Regions from separate parts of the Flintibacter sp. P01028 genome, predicted to be linked through region 2. Evidence: riboswitches for the same ligand, from Rfam matches in the RefSeq annotation. Region 2 holds a riboswitch; the other holds the start of a gene.
The links. A riboswitch is a leader RNA that binds a small molecule or an ion and turns the genes downstream of it on or off. The one in region 2 is predicted to bind ZMP and ZTP.

Region 1: linked by a shared signal. The riboswitch ahead of ACEVJK_RS07430 (IMP cyclohydrolase) and the one ahead of ACEVJK_RS01080 (formate--tetrahydrofolate ligase) in region 2 are both predicted to bind ZMP and ZTP.

Annotation. Positions count from the first base shown of each region.
Region 1 covers NZ_JBHEVC010000003.1:126,811-133,875, reverse strand. The annotation lists gene ACEVJK_RS07450 (DUF4352 domain-containing protein) at 1-220, opposite strand, end outside; gene ACEVJK_RS07445 (HAD family phosphatase) at 486-1,151, opposite strand; gene purD (phosphoribosylamine--glycine ligase) at 1,148-2,404, opposite strand; gene ACEVJK_RS07435 (phosphoribosylaminoimidazolecarboxamide formyltransferase) at 2,644-3,816, opposite strand; gene ACEVJK_RS07430 (IMP cyclohydrolase) at 3,844-4,551, opposite strand; ZMP/ZTP riboswitch at 4,598-4,679, opposite strand; gene purN (phosphoribosylglycinamide formyltransferase) at 4,714-5,370, opposite strand; gene purM (phosphoribosylformylglycinamidine cyclo-ligase) at 5,367-6,413, opposite strand; gene ACEVJK_RS07415 (amidophosphoribosyltransferase) at 6,550-7,065, opposite strand, start outside.
Region 2 covers NZ_JBHEVC010000001.1:206,999-214,063, forward strand. The annotation lists gene ACEVJK_RS01075 (formate/nitrite transporter family protein) at 1-709, opposite strand, end outside; gene ACEVJK_RS01080 (formate--tetrahydrofolate ligase) at 719-2,383, opposite strand; ZMP/ZTP riboswitch at 2,437-2,528, opposite strand; gene ACEVJK_RS01085 (LysR family transcriptional regulator) at 2,618-3,553, opposite strand; gene ACEVJK_RS01090 (DUF4250 domain-containing protein) at 3,855-4,028, opposite strand; gene ACEVJK_RS01095 (histidine triad nucleotide-binding protein) at 4,040-4,378, opposite strand; gene ACEVJK_RS01100 (hypothetical protein) at 4,444-5,484, opposite strand; gene ACEVJK_RS01105 (RNA polymerase sigma factor) at 5,471-5,974, opposite strand; gene ACEVJK_RS01110 (hypothetical protein) at 6,368-6,910, opposite strand; gene alaS (alanine--tRNA ligase) at 6,914-7,065, opposite strand, start outside.

The DNA of each region.
Region 1 (7,065 bases), on a different contig from region 2:
ATCCCTCGTACTCCTTGGCCATGTGGGCGCTGTTGACCGTATAATCAAAGAAATAAGTGTGTACAGTGTCCGCGATCCGTCCCTCGCCATAGCCGTCTTCCGCGTGTACGTTGCCGCTGCTGTCAGCGGTCCCGCCAGTGGAGGGAGTGCCGCCTGTGCCACAGGCGGCCAGAGTGAGGGAGAGCGCCAGTGCCGCCGCGATAGAGATAAGTTTTTTCATGTTTTACAGTCCTTTCAATATCCTCTGATTTAAAATTAAAAAGGTGTGCTTTTATAAAGGGGATGGAAATGGAAAAATGTTGAAAAAAACTTGCCCAATCAGGTGCCTTGTGATATATTTAGGAACTGGAAAGGTGTGGAGCAAAAATTTGTAAAGGTACACCTTTTCAAAATATTTCTATCCGGAGAGAAACATACTGCTTATCTTTCCAACTATGACACATACCCCTTCTGCCCTGGAGCGACCAGGACAGAAGGGTGTTTTTTTACAGTTCTCGCTGTAAATAGTGTAGTAGGCTGGACAGATCATCAAATTTTTTCCAGATCAGCGAATCCAACTCAGGGGAAGAGGGGATCAGGTCTGGTATCATCACAGCGGTCATCCCCGCACTGAGGGCGGAGCGGATACCGTTGGGGGAGTCCTCAACAGCAACCGCCTTGGCCGGAGAGACGCCCAGCCTCTGGCAGGCCGCCCGATAGATCTCCGGGTCCGGCTTGCTCTTGGATACCTGGTCCCCGGTCACAACGGCCTGGAAGTATCGGCCCAGACCGGAGTGCTCCAACCGGTATATGGTCCGGTCGTAATAGGTGGAGGTTGCCAGCGCCAGGGGCATCTGCCTTGACTGAAGAAACTCCAGAACCTCACGGGCGCCCTCCTTGACCGGGACGCCCTCCCGCTCCATCCGCTCGGTGGCTAACCGGGAGCGGAGCTCCATAAAGGGCTCGTGAGGAAAGTCGGGCCCCAAGAGCCGGGGCAGAAGGGCCAGCACATCCCCGCGGCCCCGGCCCACTACCTCTGGATAGCAGTCTGCCGCCTGAGGGCAACCCATCTGCCGGCCGGCTTCCTCCCAGGCCCAGTAACCCAGACGCTCGGTGTCAAAGAGGGTGCCGTCGGCGTCAAATACTACGCCCTCCAATTCTTTCTTGTTCATACCTTCCCGATATCGGTGCGGAAGTGCATATCCTGGAAGGAGACGGGCTTGACCGCCTCATAGGCCCTAGAGATGGCCTCCTCCAGATTGGACCCGGTGGTGGTGACCCCCAGTACACGGCCGCCCGCGGTGAGGATCGAGCCGTCCTTGCCAATCTTTGTGCCGGCGTGGAATACGGTGGCCAGCCTGCCCGCCTCATCCAGCCCGGAGATAGGGTAACCGCTCTGGTATTTCACCGGGTAGCCTCCGGAGGCCAGCACCAGACAGCAGGCGGCGCCCTTCTTCCATTTGATTTCGCACCGGTCCAGGGTGCCGTCCACACAGGCCTCGAAGATGTCCAGCAGGTCGCTGTCCAGCATGGACAGGATGGGCTGGGTCTCCGGGTCTCCAAACCGGGCATTGTACTCTACCACTCTGGGGCCGTCCTTGGTGAGCATTAGGCCGAAGTAGATGACCCCCTTAAAGGGACGCCCTTCCGCCTTCATAGCAGCCACAGTGGGCAGAAAAATCTTGTCCATGCACTCCTTCGCAATCTCCGGGGTGTACTTGGGAGAGGGACAGAAGGCACCCATGCCCCCGGTGTTGGGTCCCTGGTTTCCGTCATAGGCCCGTTTGTGGTCCTGGCTGGACAGCATGGGGACCAGGTGCTCCCCGTCACAGAAGGCCAGCACAGTCACCTCAGGGCCTACCATACACTCCTCGATGACCACAGTGGAGCCGGAGTCACCGAACTTTCTGCCCTCCATCATGTCTCGGACGGCGGCCTCGGCCTCCTCCACAGTGGCGGCCACCACTACCCCCTTGCCCAGAGCCAGGCCGTCGGCCTTGACTACGATGGGAGCCCCCTGCGCCCGAATATAGGACAGGGCGTTGTCTAAGTCGGTAAAGGTCTCATATTTGGCGGTGGGGATGTGGTACTTCTTCATCAGCCCTTTGGAAAAGGCCTTGCTGGCCTCGATGATGGCGGCGTTGGCACGGGGGCCAAAGGCGCGGATGCCCGCCGCCTCCAGGGCGTCTACCATACCCAGGGCCAGGGGGTCATCCGGGGCCACCATGACAAAGTCCATGGCGTTCTCCCTGGCCCATTGGACCATGCCCTCCACATCGGTGGCTTTGATGGGGACACACTTGGCCACCTGGGCGATGCCACCGTTGCCGGGGGCGCAGTATAACTCCGTGACCCTAGGGCTCTGGGCCAGCTTCCAGCAGATGGCGTGCTCACGCCCGCCTCCGCCGACGACTAAAACTTTCATAATATGCTCCTTTCATACGGGCGGCCATAGACCATCCAGTTTAGCGGAGTTTCTACCAAAGGCAGAAAGGATATTAATGCTGTCCGAAAGCGAATTTATTTTGCCGCAGGACACTATGCCCCCTGGCCGTGCGGCGGTTAAAAGCATCTTTTTCATTGAAAAGGCAAGGGGGGTATCGGCGGCGGCTCCCTTAAGAACCGACGCCGTATCCAGAGGGGCAAAGCCCCCACTGAAAGTGCTTAATGGTGGAACAGTCTGATTCCGGTAAATGCCATGACCATGCCGTACTTGTCCGCCGTGGCGATGACCTGATCGTCCCGGATGGAACCGCCGGGCTGGGCAATATACTGAACACCGGACTTCCTGGCCCGCTCCACGTTGTCCCCGAAGGGGAAGAAGGCGTCGGAGCCCACGGTGACGCCGGACATCTGGGCGATCCAATCTTTCTTTTCCTGCTCTGTCAACACATCGGGCTTCACTTTGAAGGTGTTCTGCCACACGCCTTCGGCCAGCACGTCGTCGTGCTCGTCGGAGATATAGATGTCGATGGCGTTATCCCGGTCAGGGCGGCGGATGTGGTCTACGAACTGCAGCCCCAAAACCTTGGGGTGCTGACGCAGCCACCAGATATCCGCCTTGTTGCCCGCCAGACGGGTGCAGTGGATGCGGCTCTGCTGGCCGGCACCTACACCGATGGTCATGCCATCCTTGACATAGCACACGGAGTTGGACTGGGTGTACTTCAAAGTGATGAGGGACAGGAGCATATCGTTTTTGGCCTGCTGGGACAGCTCCTTGTTTGCGGTGACCAGGTTAGAGAGCATCTCCTCGCTGATATCCAGGTCGTTATAGCCCTGCTCAAAGGTGATACCGAAAATGTTGCGGCGCTCAATAGGGGCGGGCTGGTACTCCGGGTCGATCTGAACCACATTATAGCTGCCCTTGCGTTTCATTTTCAGGATCTCCAGGGCTTCATCAGTATAGCCGGGGGCGATGACGCCGTCGGACACCTCGGCGGCCAGGAAGCGGGCGGTGTCTCCGTCACACACATCAGACAGGGCGGCCCAGTCCCCGAAGGAGCACAGCCGGTCGGCACCTCGGGCCCGGATATAGGCGCAGGCGATAGGGGACAGGTCCCCTTCTGGAGCGAAATAGATGTGCCGCTCGGTATCGGACAGGGGCAGGCCCAGGGCGGCTCCGGCGGGAGAGACGTGCTTGAAGGAGGCGGCGGCGGGCAGGCCGGTGGCTTTCTTCAGAGCCTTCACCAACTGCCAGGAGTTGAGAGCATCCATAAAGTTGATATAGCCCGGCTTGCCATTGAGCACCTTGAGGGGCAGATCGCCCTGCTCCATAAAGATGCGGGCGGGCTTCTGGTTGGGGTTGCAGCCGTATTTCAGTTCCAGTTCATTCATGTGAGCGTACTTCCTTTCTGGCGGTGTTCAGCCATGCTTGTTGATGATGACGGTCTCCCTGGCGCCGCTGGCCAGGTCGATGTACTGGACGAACAGGGATACTTTATTGTCGTGGTTCAGGTTGGCCCAGAGCTCTTCCGCCCAGGTCTGAGCGTCCGGGGCCTCGATGGCCACCTTCCGGGGCTCGCCCTCGAAGGAGGGCAGAGGGTCCAGGTTCTCCTGATAGGTGTGGATGAAGTGGCCAGTGCCGGCCACAGGGGCGTCGTACTCATAGAAGTAGCGGTGGTTGCAGCTGGGATCACCGTCAGCCGACTTCAGGATGGATAGCTGATAACTGCCGTCGGCCTCCACCACACCAGAGATGCGGGGGGTGTAGTTGGGGGGATCGGGCTCAAAGCAGCGGGTGCGAAGGGCCTCGATATAGCTCTTGCCATCCAGAAGGAACCGCTGGATGGTGTCGGTCTGGTCCCCGTTAGTGACTACGGTGGCCCCGTTTACCACCCTCACAGGATGGTAGATAATGAGAGAGGGGTCCACCATCTTGCTCTCGTCAAATGCCTTGGTGCGGATGCCGTCCTCGGTTTCCTCAAAAACCCGGTTGCGGCTGTTCTCACTGCGGCCCATAATGAAATAGGCGATGGCGGCCTTGCTGTTGTCGGCGGTGCGGCCCAGGACGATGCCGCGGCCAGGATAGGGATGGTTGGAAAGGATCTCCTTCAGATCATGTGTCTTCACAGTATTCCTCCTTTGTTGTAAAAAAAGGGCGCACCAGTTCTGTGAATTGGTGCGCCCAGACGGTCGGCCTTGTATTACGCGATACTCCCCGTGGTCATTTCCACTTACCGTCAGTCATATCGCACAGTTACATTGTAGCAAAAAAGGGTAAGAAAAGCAAATTCATTCTGCGTTCCGCGTTCCGCGTTCTGGATGCTCCAAAACACGGACGGTCCGCCCCTCCACCTTTAGCCGGTCCTGACAGAACAGGGACACGGCTTGGGGGAGCAGCTGCCACTCGCACTGCTCCATGATGCGCCGCTGGAGTACCTCCGGCGTGTCGTCGGGGAGGACCTCCACCGCCTTTTGAGAGACGATGGGGCCGCCATCGCACTCCTCGCTGACGAAGTGGACAGTGGCGCCGGACAGCTTGACCCCATACTCCAGGGCCTTCTCATGGACATGGAGGCCGTAGCACCCTGGGCCGGCGAAGGAAGGGATGAGGGCGGGATGGACATTGAGGATGGCGTTGGGGAAGGCGCGGACCATCTCGCCAGTCAGAATGACCATAAAGCCGGCCAATACCACCAGGTCGATATCCAATCCCTTCAGCTTGTCTACCAGGGCCGCAGTCATGGCCTGGCTGGAGGGGTAGTCCTTTCGGGCCGCCACATAGCCGGGGATGCCGGCGGCCTTGGCCCGCTCCAGGGCATAGGCGCTGGGGGTGGAGGAAATGACAGCGGTGATTCGACCGTTGATCAGCTCACCCCGCCCCTGGGCGTCGATGAGAGCCTGGAGATTGGTGCCGCCCCCGGATACCAAAACCGCGATATTTTTCATTTGACTAACTCCACACCGTCGCTGCCAGAGACCACAGAGCCGACCTGATAGGCATTCTCGCCCGCATCCGTCAGAGTGGAGAGAGCCCGCTCCGCCTGAACAGCGGGGATGGCCAGGATCATGCCCAGGCCCATGTTGAAGGTGTTGTACATATCCCGCTCCGGGATGTTTCCCTTCCGCTGGATCAGATCAAAGATGGGCAGCTTGGGGAAGGTCTTGAGATCAATGCGGGCGGTGAGGCCGTCCGTCATCATTCGGGGCACGTTCTCGTAGAACCCGCCGCCGGTAATATGACTGATGGCGTGAATATCTACTCCGGCCTTCAGCAGAGCCTTGACCGCCTTGACATAGATGCGGGTGGGGGCCAACAAAGTCTCGCCCAGGCTCCGGCCGCCCAGCTCCTCCATGGGGGAGGTCAGGTCAGTGTGCTCCACATCCAGCACCTTGCGGACCAGAGAGAACCCGTTGGAGTGGACGCCGGTGGAGCCAAGTCCGATGAGCACGTCGCCGGTGGATAGGCGCTTGCCGTCAATGATATTTTCCTCGTCCACGATGCCCACAGAGAAGCCGGCCAGGTCATAGTCCTCGTCGGGCATGACGCCGGGGTGTTCAGCGGTCTCGCCGCCCACCAGGGCGCACTCAGACTGGCGGCAGCCCTCGGCGATGCCGGCGACGATTTCGGCAATACGGGCGGGGTCATTCCGGCCACAGGCGATGTAGTCCAGAAAAAACAGGGGAGAGGCGCCGCCGCAGATGATGTCGTTGACGCACATAGCCACGCAGTCGATGCCGATGGTGTCGTGCTTGTTCAGCAGCATGGCCAGCCGCAGTTTGGTGCCCACGCCGTCGGTGCCAGACACCAGCACTGGTTTTTTCATGCCGGCCATGTCGGGGGCAAACATACCGCCGAAGCCGCCCAGAGTACCCATGACACCGGGAATATAAGTGGATTCCACCATAGGCTTGATGCGCTGAACAGCCTCATAGCCAGCGGTGACGTCTACGCCGGCGGCGGCATAGGAAGCGGAGTGGGAGTTTTTCATCTTCAGACCTCCAGATCAAATTAGAACTTAAAAGTCAGGAATTGTGGAGTGCGCCCCAGACGGAACAGTGGAGTTCAGCCCGGCAGGACCGGAGCCATTCTGACTTCACATTCCGGTTGGGATGGCGTGCTGACGCCTATTCTTTGCCGCTCCAGCAGTAAGTACACACCTTGTCCCGGTCCAGACCGATGGCCTCCAGCAGGCCATCCAGAGACTGGTAGCCGAGAGAGTCAAAACCGAGCTTCTCACAGATGGCCTTGAGCATGCACTGGCCTCGTTCAGTGCGGGCGTCAGAGTACTCCTCCAGGTGGAGCTGGCCCTCGTCCCCCTCCAGCTCCTGGACCGTACGGCGGGCCAACAGGTCCATGTCCGAGTTGCCACGGGAGAAGTTGAGGTATTTGCAGCTGTACATAATGGGGGGGCAGGCGGAGCGCATATGGACCTCCTCCGCCCCGGACTCATAGAGAAATTCCACCGTTTCCCGGAGCTGGGTTCCCCGGACGATGGAGTCGTCCACGAAGAGCAGTTTCTTGCCCTCAATGAGCTCGGGTACCGGAATCTGCTTCATCTTGGCCACCTGATTCCGAACGTCCTGGTTGGTGGGCATAAAGGAACGGGGCCAGGTGGGGGTATACTTGACAAAGGGGCGGGC
Region 2 (7,065 bases):
ATGCAGACAAGTCCAGCCCCGCCTCCGCCGCCAGTTGGGCATAGGCCGGGACCATCTTGGCCATAAGGCCAGCGGCAATATAGTACATATTGGCAACGCAGTGCTCAAAGCCGCACAGGACAAAGTAACATACCGGAAGAAATGCCCCCATCAGGCGGCTGGCTGTGTCCCTGCCCGACATGGCCATGACCACGCCCAGGCAGACCAGAAGGTTGCAGAAGAAGCCCAGCACCACCCCATTCTGGAAGGGGATGGCACACTTGGCGGCCGCCATTCTCATTGTGAACAGGGCCAGCTGCCCGCCGGAGTAGTCGAACTGACCGAACCAAGCGCAGCCCGCCGCCACCAGCAGGGCTCCGGCAAAATTAGACAGGTAGACGATGCTCCAATTCCGCAACATCCCCCGCCAGGAGCAGCGCCCATCCAGCAGAGAAATGGTGATCAGGCAGTTGCCGGTAAAGAGCTCCGCCCCGGTGGCTATCACCATTCCCAGCCCGAAGGGGAACAGCAGGCCACACACCGTCCGGGCGGTCCAGGTGCCCTGGATGCCATAGGAGGCCGTGTTAGTGGCGGCGCTGCCCATGGCGATCAAGGCCCCAGCCAGGATGCCCAGCAGAATCAGGACAGAGGCTGGCTTTCCGGCCTTCTCCGCCCCAGCGGCGGCGTAGAGCGCCGTCACCTGGGCGGGGGAATTGAAATGGTTATCCATGTGCCCCCCTCAGAACAGGCCGGAGATTACTCCGTTCTCATCCACGTCGATCTTTTCCGCGGAGGGTACCTTGGGCAGGCCGGGCATAGTCATAATATCCCCAGTCTGGACCACCACAAAGCCGGCGCCCGCAGACACCTTCACCTTGGACACCGTAATGGTAAAGCCCTCGGGGCGGCCCAGCCTGGTCTGGTCATCGGTGAGGGAATACTGGGTCTTGGCCATGCACACGGGCAGGCCGCCCATGCCCATCCTCTCCAGCCGCTCCAGCTCCTTGGATGCGGCAGCGGAATAGCTCACGCCCACGCCCCCATATATCTTTTTCACCACAGCCTCGATCTTGCTCTTTAAAGGCTGATCTAACTCATAGGCGTAGGTAAACTTCTTGGGCTGCTCACACAGGCGGAGCACCTCCTGGGCCAGTTGGATACCGCCCTCGCCCCCTCTGCCCCACACTTCGGACAAGGCCACGTTGACCCCCAGTTCTTTACACTTGGAGCGGATCAGGTCCAGTTCTCTGTCGGTGTCGTTGACAAAGCGGTTGATGGCCACCACACAGGGCAAACCGAAGACCTGGGTGATATTCTCCACATGCTTGAGCAGGTTGGGCAGGCCCCGCTCCAACGCCTCCAGGTTTTCCTCTCCCAACTGGGCCTTGGGCACACCGCCGTTGTACTTCAGCGCCTTAACCGTGGCCACGATGACCACCGCGTCCGGGGTCAGTCCGGCGGCCCGGCATTTGATGTCCAGAAACTTCTCCGCACCCAGGTCAGCTCCGAAGCCCGCCTCGGTGACCACATAGTCGGCCAGCTTCAGGGCGGTGTCAGTGGCGGAGACGGAGTTGCAGCCGTGGGCGATGTTGGCAAAGGGGCCGCCGTGGACAAAGGCGGGAGTGTTCTCCAGCGTCTGGACCAGATTGGGCTTGATGGCGTCCTTCAGCAGGGCGGCCATGGCTCCCTGGGCCTTCAGGTCGGCGGCGGTCACCGGCCGGTCGTCATAGGTGTAGCCCACGATGATACGAGCCAGCCGCTCCTTCAAATCCTTCAGGCCGGTAGCCAGACACAGGACCGCCATGATCTCGCTGGCCACCGTGATATCAAAGCCGTCCTCTCGCGGGACGCCCTGCATCCGGCCGCCCAGACCGTCCACGATATTTCGCAACTGCCGGTCGTTCATATCCACACAGCGGCGCCAGGTGATCTTCTTCACGTCGATGCCCAGCTCGTTACCCTGCTGGATATGGTTGTCCAACATGGCGGCCAGAAGGTTATTGGCCGCTCCGATGGCGTGGAAGTCGCCGGTGAAGTGGAGGTTGATATCCTCCATAGGCACCACCTGGGCGTAACCACCACCGGCGGCGCCGCCCTTGACGCCGAACACAGGGCCAAGGGAGGGCTCCCGCAGGGCCAGGATTACGTTCTTGTCCAGCTTTTTCAGCGCGTCAGCCAGCCCAACGGAGGTGGTGGTCTTGCCCTCTCCGGCGGGGGTCGGATTGATAGCGGTGACCAGGATCAGCTTGCCCTTCCGGGCCTTGTCCCGCAGGGGGGTGATGTCGATTTTAGCCTTATAGCGCCCATAGTATTCCAGCAGTTCCTCGCTGACCCCCGCCTTGTGGGCCACCTGGCCAATTGGAAGCATCTCCGCGGCCTGGGCGATCTCGATGTCAGTCTTCATCTTCCATAACTCCTTCCTGTTGCGCCCGCAAAAATAAAAGGGCGCACTAAGCAATAGTGCGCCCAGACGGTCGGCAATATGGCGTTTCACACGCCGGGCCCTGTTCCACGTGGTCACTCCACTTCCGTCAGTCGCAGGGCTTGGATTCAGTTTAGCATAGGCCTCCTCCCTCGTCAAGGGGGGCGGTGTGGTTTCTCTCCGTCCCTTTTGCTGAAAATCAGGCCCGATATTTGTTCAAAGGTTGGCGGGACGGTCAAAGCGGCTGTAATACTCCTTGATCAGGTCGATAAACGTTCTGGCCGCCGGTGACAGGAATCCATTTTTCTTGTAGACCACCGCCATGGGGCAGGTCAGTGGCGGCTCTCCGATGGTAAAGCAGGCCAGCCGGTCCAGATATGGGGTGCGAGAGATGCCGCTCTCCTGTAAAAAGGCGAAGCCCATGTTTTCCGCCACCAGATTGATGGCTGTGGTATTGTTGGTGGTCACCAAAATATTCTGGGGCTCCACGTTATGGACGGAGAAGGTATTGTGGAGCAGCTTGGACAGCCGCCAGTCCGGGGGCAGCATCACGATACGCTCCCGCTCCAGCTGCCGCAGGTCGGGGAAGGGTATGGGGTCGTCGTAGGTACTGGTGAGCCCTCGGACCAGGGGGTGGTCCCGGTGGGCCAAAAGGAAAATATGCTCCCGCATGACCAGTTCATAGGTCAGCTCCGTCAGATCCCCAGGGATGTGCATGATGCAGAAGTCCGTGACACTGCCCGCTGCCAGATCCCCCAGTTCGGGCACCGGCGCCTCATGGAGAACCACCTGCACGTCGGAGTATTGCTTGGTGAACAGGGGCAGCACATCGGGCAGTAGGGTGGAACCACGCCAAGGGGATACGCCGATGTGGAGGACAGGCCGCTTCTCGTTCTGCAGATCCCGCAGGTCGCTGACCAGCTGCCGGTCCAAATAACTCTGGCGCTCCAGATAGGCATGGAACACCTCCCCTGCCGGCGTCAGCTTTAGGGGCGAGTGGGAACGGTCCAGCAACACGGCCCCCAGATTGGACTCCAGCTTGGCCAGATACTGGCTGAGATAGGGTTGGGAGAGATAGAGCCGCTCCGCCGCTTTGGAGATGCTCCGCTCCTTGACGATGGCCATAAAATATTCCGGATTCTTGACGAACATAAACAGCACACCCCATAACTAAAAAGCTATGAGGATTATATCACAGTTCCCCCAGTATGGAAAGGGGTATCTTCCTTTTTCTGATACAGAAAGAAAAACCGGAGCCGTGGAATGATCCACGGCCCCGGTCTGCCCGGCGGTATTGCCTGCCCCGCCCAAGCGTCTGGTGGTCAGAGCGCGCCCTCAGTCAGGAAAAGTGAAAGTAGGGAGGTGTAAGGAGGATGAGAGTTAGCTCTCTCTAACCACGTATAGGTTAGCACATCCTAACTCTCTTGTCAACCCTTTTTTCCGACCTCCTCTATCAAAGGAATTGGTTGCGCTCTCTATGGTAGGTGTAGCCTATGGCAGCCAGCTTATCCTCCACCCCGCTCTGCTCTACATCCAGCTGCGCGCACAGCTCCTCCAGGGTGCAGCCGTCATCCCTAAGCCGGGTATTCAGGAAGCTGAGGAGGATGGCGGGATCATTCGGTACCATCCCCTTCTTCCTCAGCCTGGAGGCCAGGTCATATCCCGGCCAGACAGAACATGGAAATGGAGATGGGGGACAGACTGGCCCGCCTGCTCCCCAATATTGGACACCACACGGTAGCTGTCCAGGCCCAGCTCCTTGGTCACTTTGGAGATGACTGCGAAAATATGGGCCACTACGGCGGCGTTGTCCTCTGTCACCTCGGCCACAGATCCGATATGGGCCTTGGGGATAACCAAAAAGTGGGTGGGCGCCTGGGGATCGATGTCATGGAAGGCAAAGCATACCTCGTCCTCGTAGACTTTGTTGGACGGGATCTGCCCCTCCGCAATCTTACAAAACAGACAGTCAGACATTGGGAAACCTCCTTTGTTTGTTAGTAAGACCATTGTACCCCCTTTTGCCAGAATTGCCAAGGTTTTTATTCCTCCACCGGGAGCAGCCCTCCCAGAGAGAAGGTCTGGCCTAAGATGGTAAGGGATGTCACCTCATCCGGGTCCACAATTTGATTCAGTTGGAACACAAATTCTCCCATCCCGGTATCTGGATTATAGCTCTGGCTCACTGTGCGGCCTACAGATGCGGTTTGGCCGTCCAACAGATTCAGAACGGTAGTACTTTCTATTTCGGAAAACGCCGCTGGCCCCCACATACGGAAATCGTTTTCCTCTCCTTGAATCATAAAGGCAACACTGATGGGCGAAACATACAGCGACTGCAGGACCATATTGTCTTCTCCCACCTGAATGGGAAGCCCGGCCTCATATTGTCGTCCGCTGTCCTGGTCAGGCAGTTTCACACAAAAGTCATGCCGCTCCTGAGAAAAGTCAGCCAAGTTCTCAAAGGTGGTCTTTTCAACCAGGCGCAACGGAGTAATCGTAAATTCCCCACCCAGAAATGTCTGAGCATCTGCCTGAAGATAGGTGGTCGGTCCCCGATACCACAAAATCGAGATGTGATGGTCACCCGGATCATCATCTGGTAAAACAATGGAGCCGGACACCCAGCCGCCCACGCCATTCTCTTCCGACTCAGGCTCAATATCGGAAGTTGCCAGAACAGAATAGTCCTCTCCCCACAAGGCAGTCTCCTCTGGGGCGATCACGTCCAGCAGGACCGCCAAGGTATACCGGTCCACCAGCATTTGTTCCACTTCAACCGTCCATCCATTTTCATAGGTGTGTCTTTGATCGACCTGCACCACACCGTCTTTGATCAGCCTTGTCTCCTGCTCCCCTGCCCCAAACAGCGCCGCAAATTTCTGATCCAACCCCGTAGCCACTGTAAAGGCACAGGCCAGCAGGAGCACGGCGGCGGCCGCCAGTACAGCGGGCATCTTCTTCATTCGACTCACAGGTTTGACCTCCTTCTGCCCTGTCAGGAGGCGGTCCAGCATAACCCGTTCCTGCTCTTGAGTGGGTTTTATCTGGTCAAACACCCGCTTGAGCTTATCCTCGTCCATACTCTTCCACCTCCAACATTTCTTTCAGTTTCCATCTCGCCTGAACCAGCCAGGTACGAATGGTGGATGGGTTCTTCCCCAAGATCTCCGCTGTTTCCAGCGCGGTGTAACCCTGGTAGTAGTGGAGATACAGCACCATCCGGTATTTCTCCGGTAGGGTAAGGATCAGATCCCACAGCTCCCCGTCCGACGGCTGCTCCCAGGTCAGGTTCTGAAGTATCTCTTCTCCCGCCCTCTTTGTCCTCCACCAGTGCTTGAGCTGGTTTTTGCACTCGTTCCGGGCGGTAACGATAAGCCAGGCCTTTTCATGCTCCGGATCACGGAAGAGGCCCTCATGCTCCATCGCTTTTCGAAAGACCGTCTGGGTGGCGTCCTCTGCGTCGGGTACATTTTTCATCAGCATCAGACAGATCTGATAGACCATGGTCACATATCGGCGGTAGAGGGCGGCCATCTTCTCCCCGCTCTGGCTATGTTCCAAACAGGACACCTCCCTTTTTGTCTCTCTGCTTATCACACAATCTGGCTGGGGAAAATGTTGAGATTCTCCCAAAAAATTTTAAGGGACGGCCCAAGGGCCGTCCCTTTTGAAGATGGGGTCCGTTTACCGTTTTTGCTTCAAGTACACAGGGCCTCCCCGTCCCAGCCGCGGTTTTCATCTGTTCCAGTCAGAGCCGGGGCGCCGCCTTTTCCAGCCTACTAAAAAAACAGTCAAAATTAGATTTAAATCAAAGTGAAAGATAAAAGAGCCGTGCGGCAACGGTCCAGTTAACCGTGCCGCACGGTATCTGTTAGCATAAAAAGTCAAAATCAGGAAGGCAGATAGAACTTCGATGCTGGAAGATCTTGTCCCTGCAAAGCCCGTTTCCTTATCCCTGTCCTGTCACTCTGGATACTCCAGTCCCAGCACATCATAGTATTCGTTGGAAAATTTCATAATCGTGGGATCAAAGGCGGCCTGAAGGGCCTTGACCTGCTGATACGGAGCAGCGGGAGCCAGGTCAAAGGCCCTTGCTATCCTCTCCAGGGCTGTCTGTTTCCCAGCAAAAAATGTCTCACACCCAGGCCAGACAGCCCTCTTGTCCTCCTCCAACAGTTCCCGGAACCGTTCTTCCGTCAGCCACCAGATCTGGGAGAGGGGGTTGGCATCCCGGCAGTAGAGGACAAAGGACAAAAATTCCCGAAAATCTGTCGCTACTGGCAGGACATAGGTCCCCGGCTCCCCCATAGCGGGGTCCACGCAAAACACCCGCTCATCCCCGGGCAGAAGGACAAAATGGATACCGTCGCAGCCCAGCCTCCCTACCGGCTCGGCATTCATCGGAGTACAGAAATAAGGCTCCAAGGAAAGTCCAGGCTCCATCAAGCCAATACTTTCAAAGTCAATATCCAGAGCGCAAAAGCGCTTGAGATCCTCGCGGGTCATGGCTCACAGCCCCAGCTTCATGGATACCACGTTATCCACCATAGCGAGGGCGTTGTCCACCATCAGCGGGTCTTTGCCGCCGCCCATTGCGGAGTCAGGCTTGCCGCCGCCGGAGCCGCCGGCGATGGCGGACACCTGCTTGACGATCTCTCCGG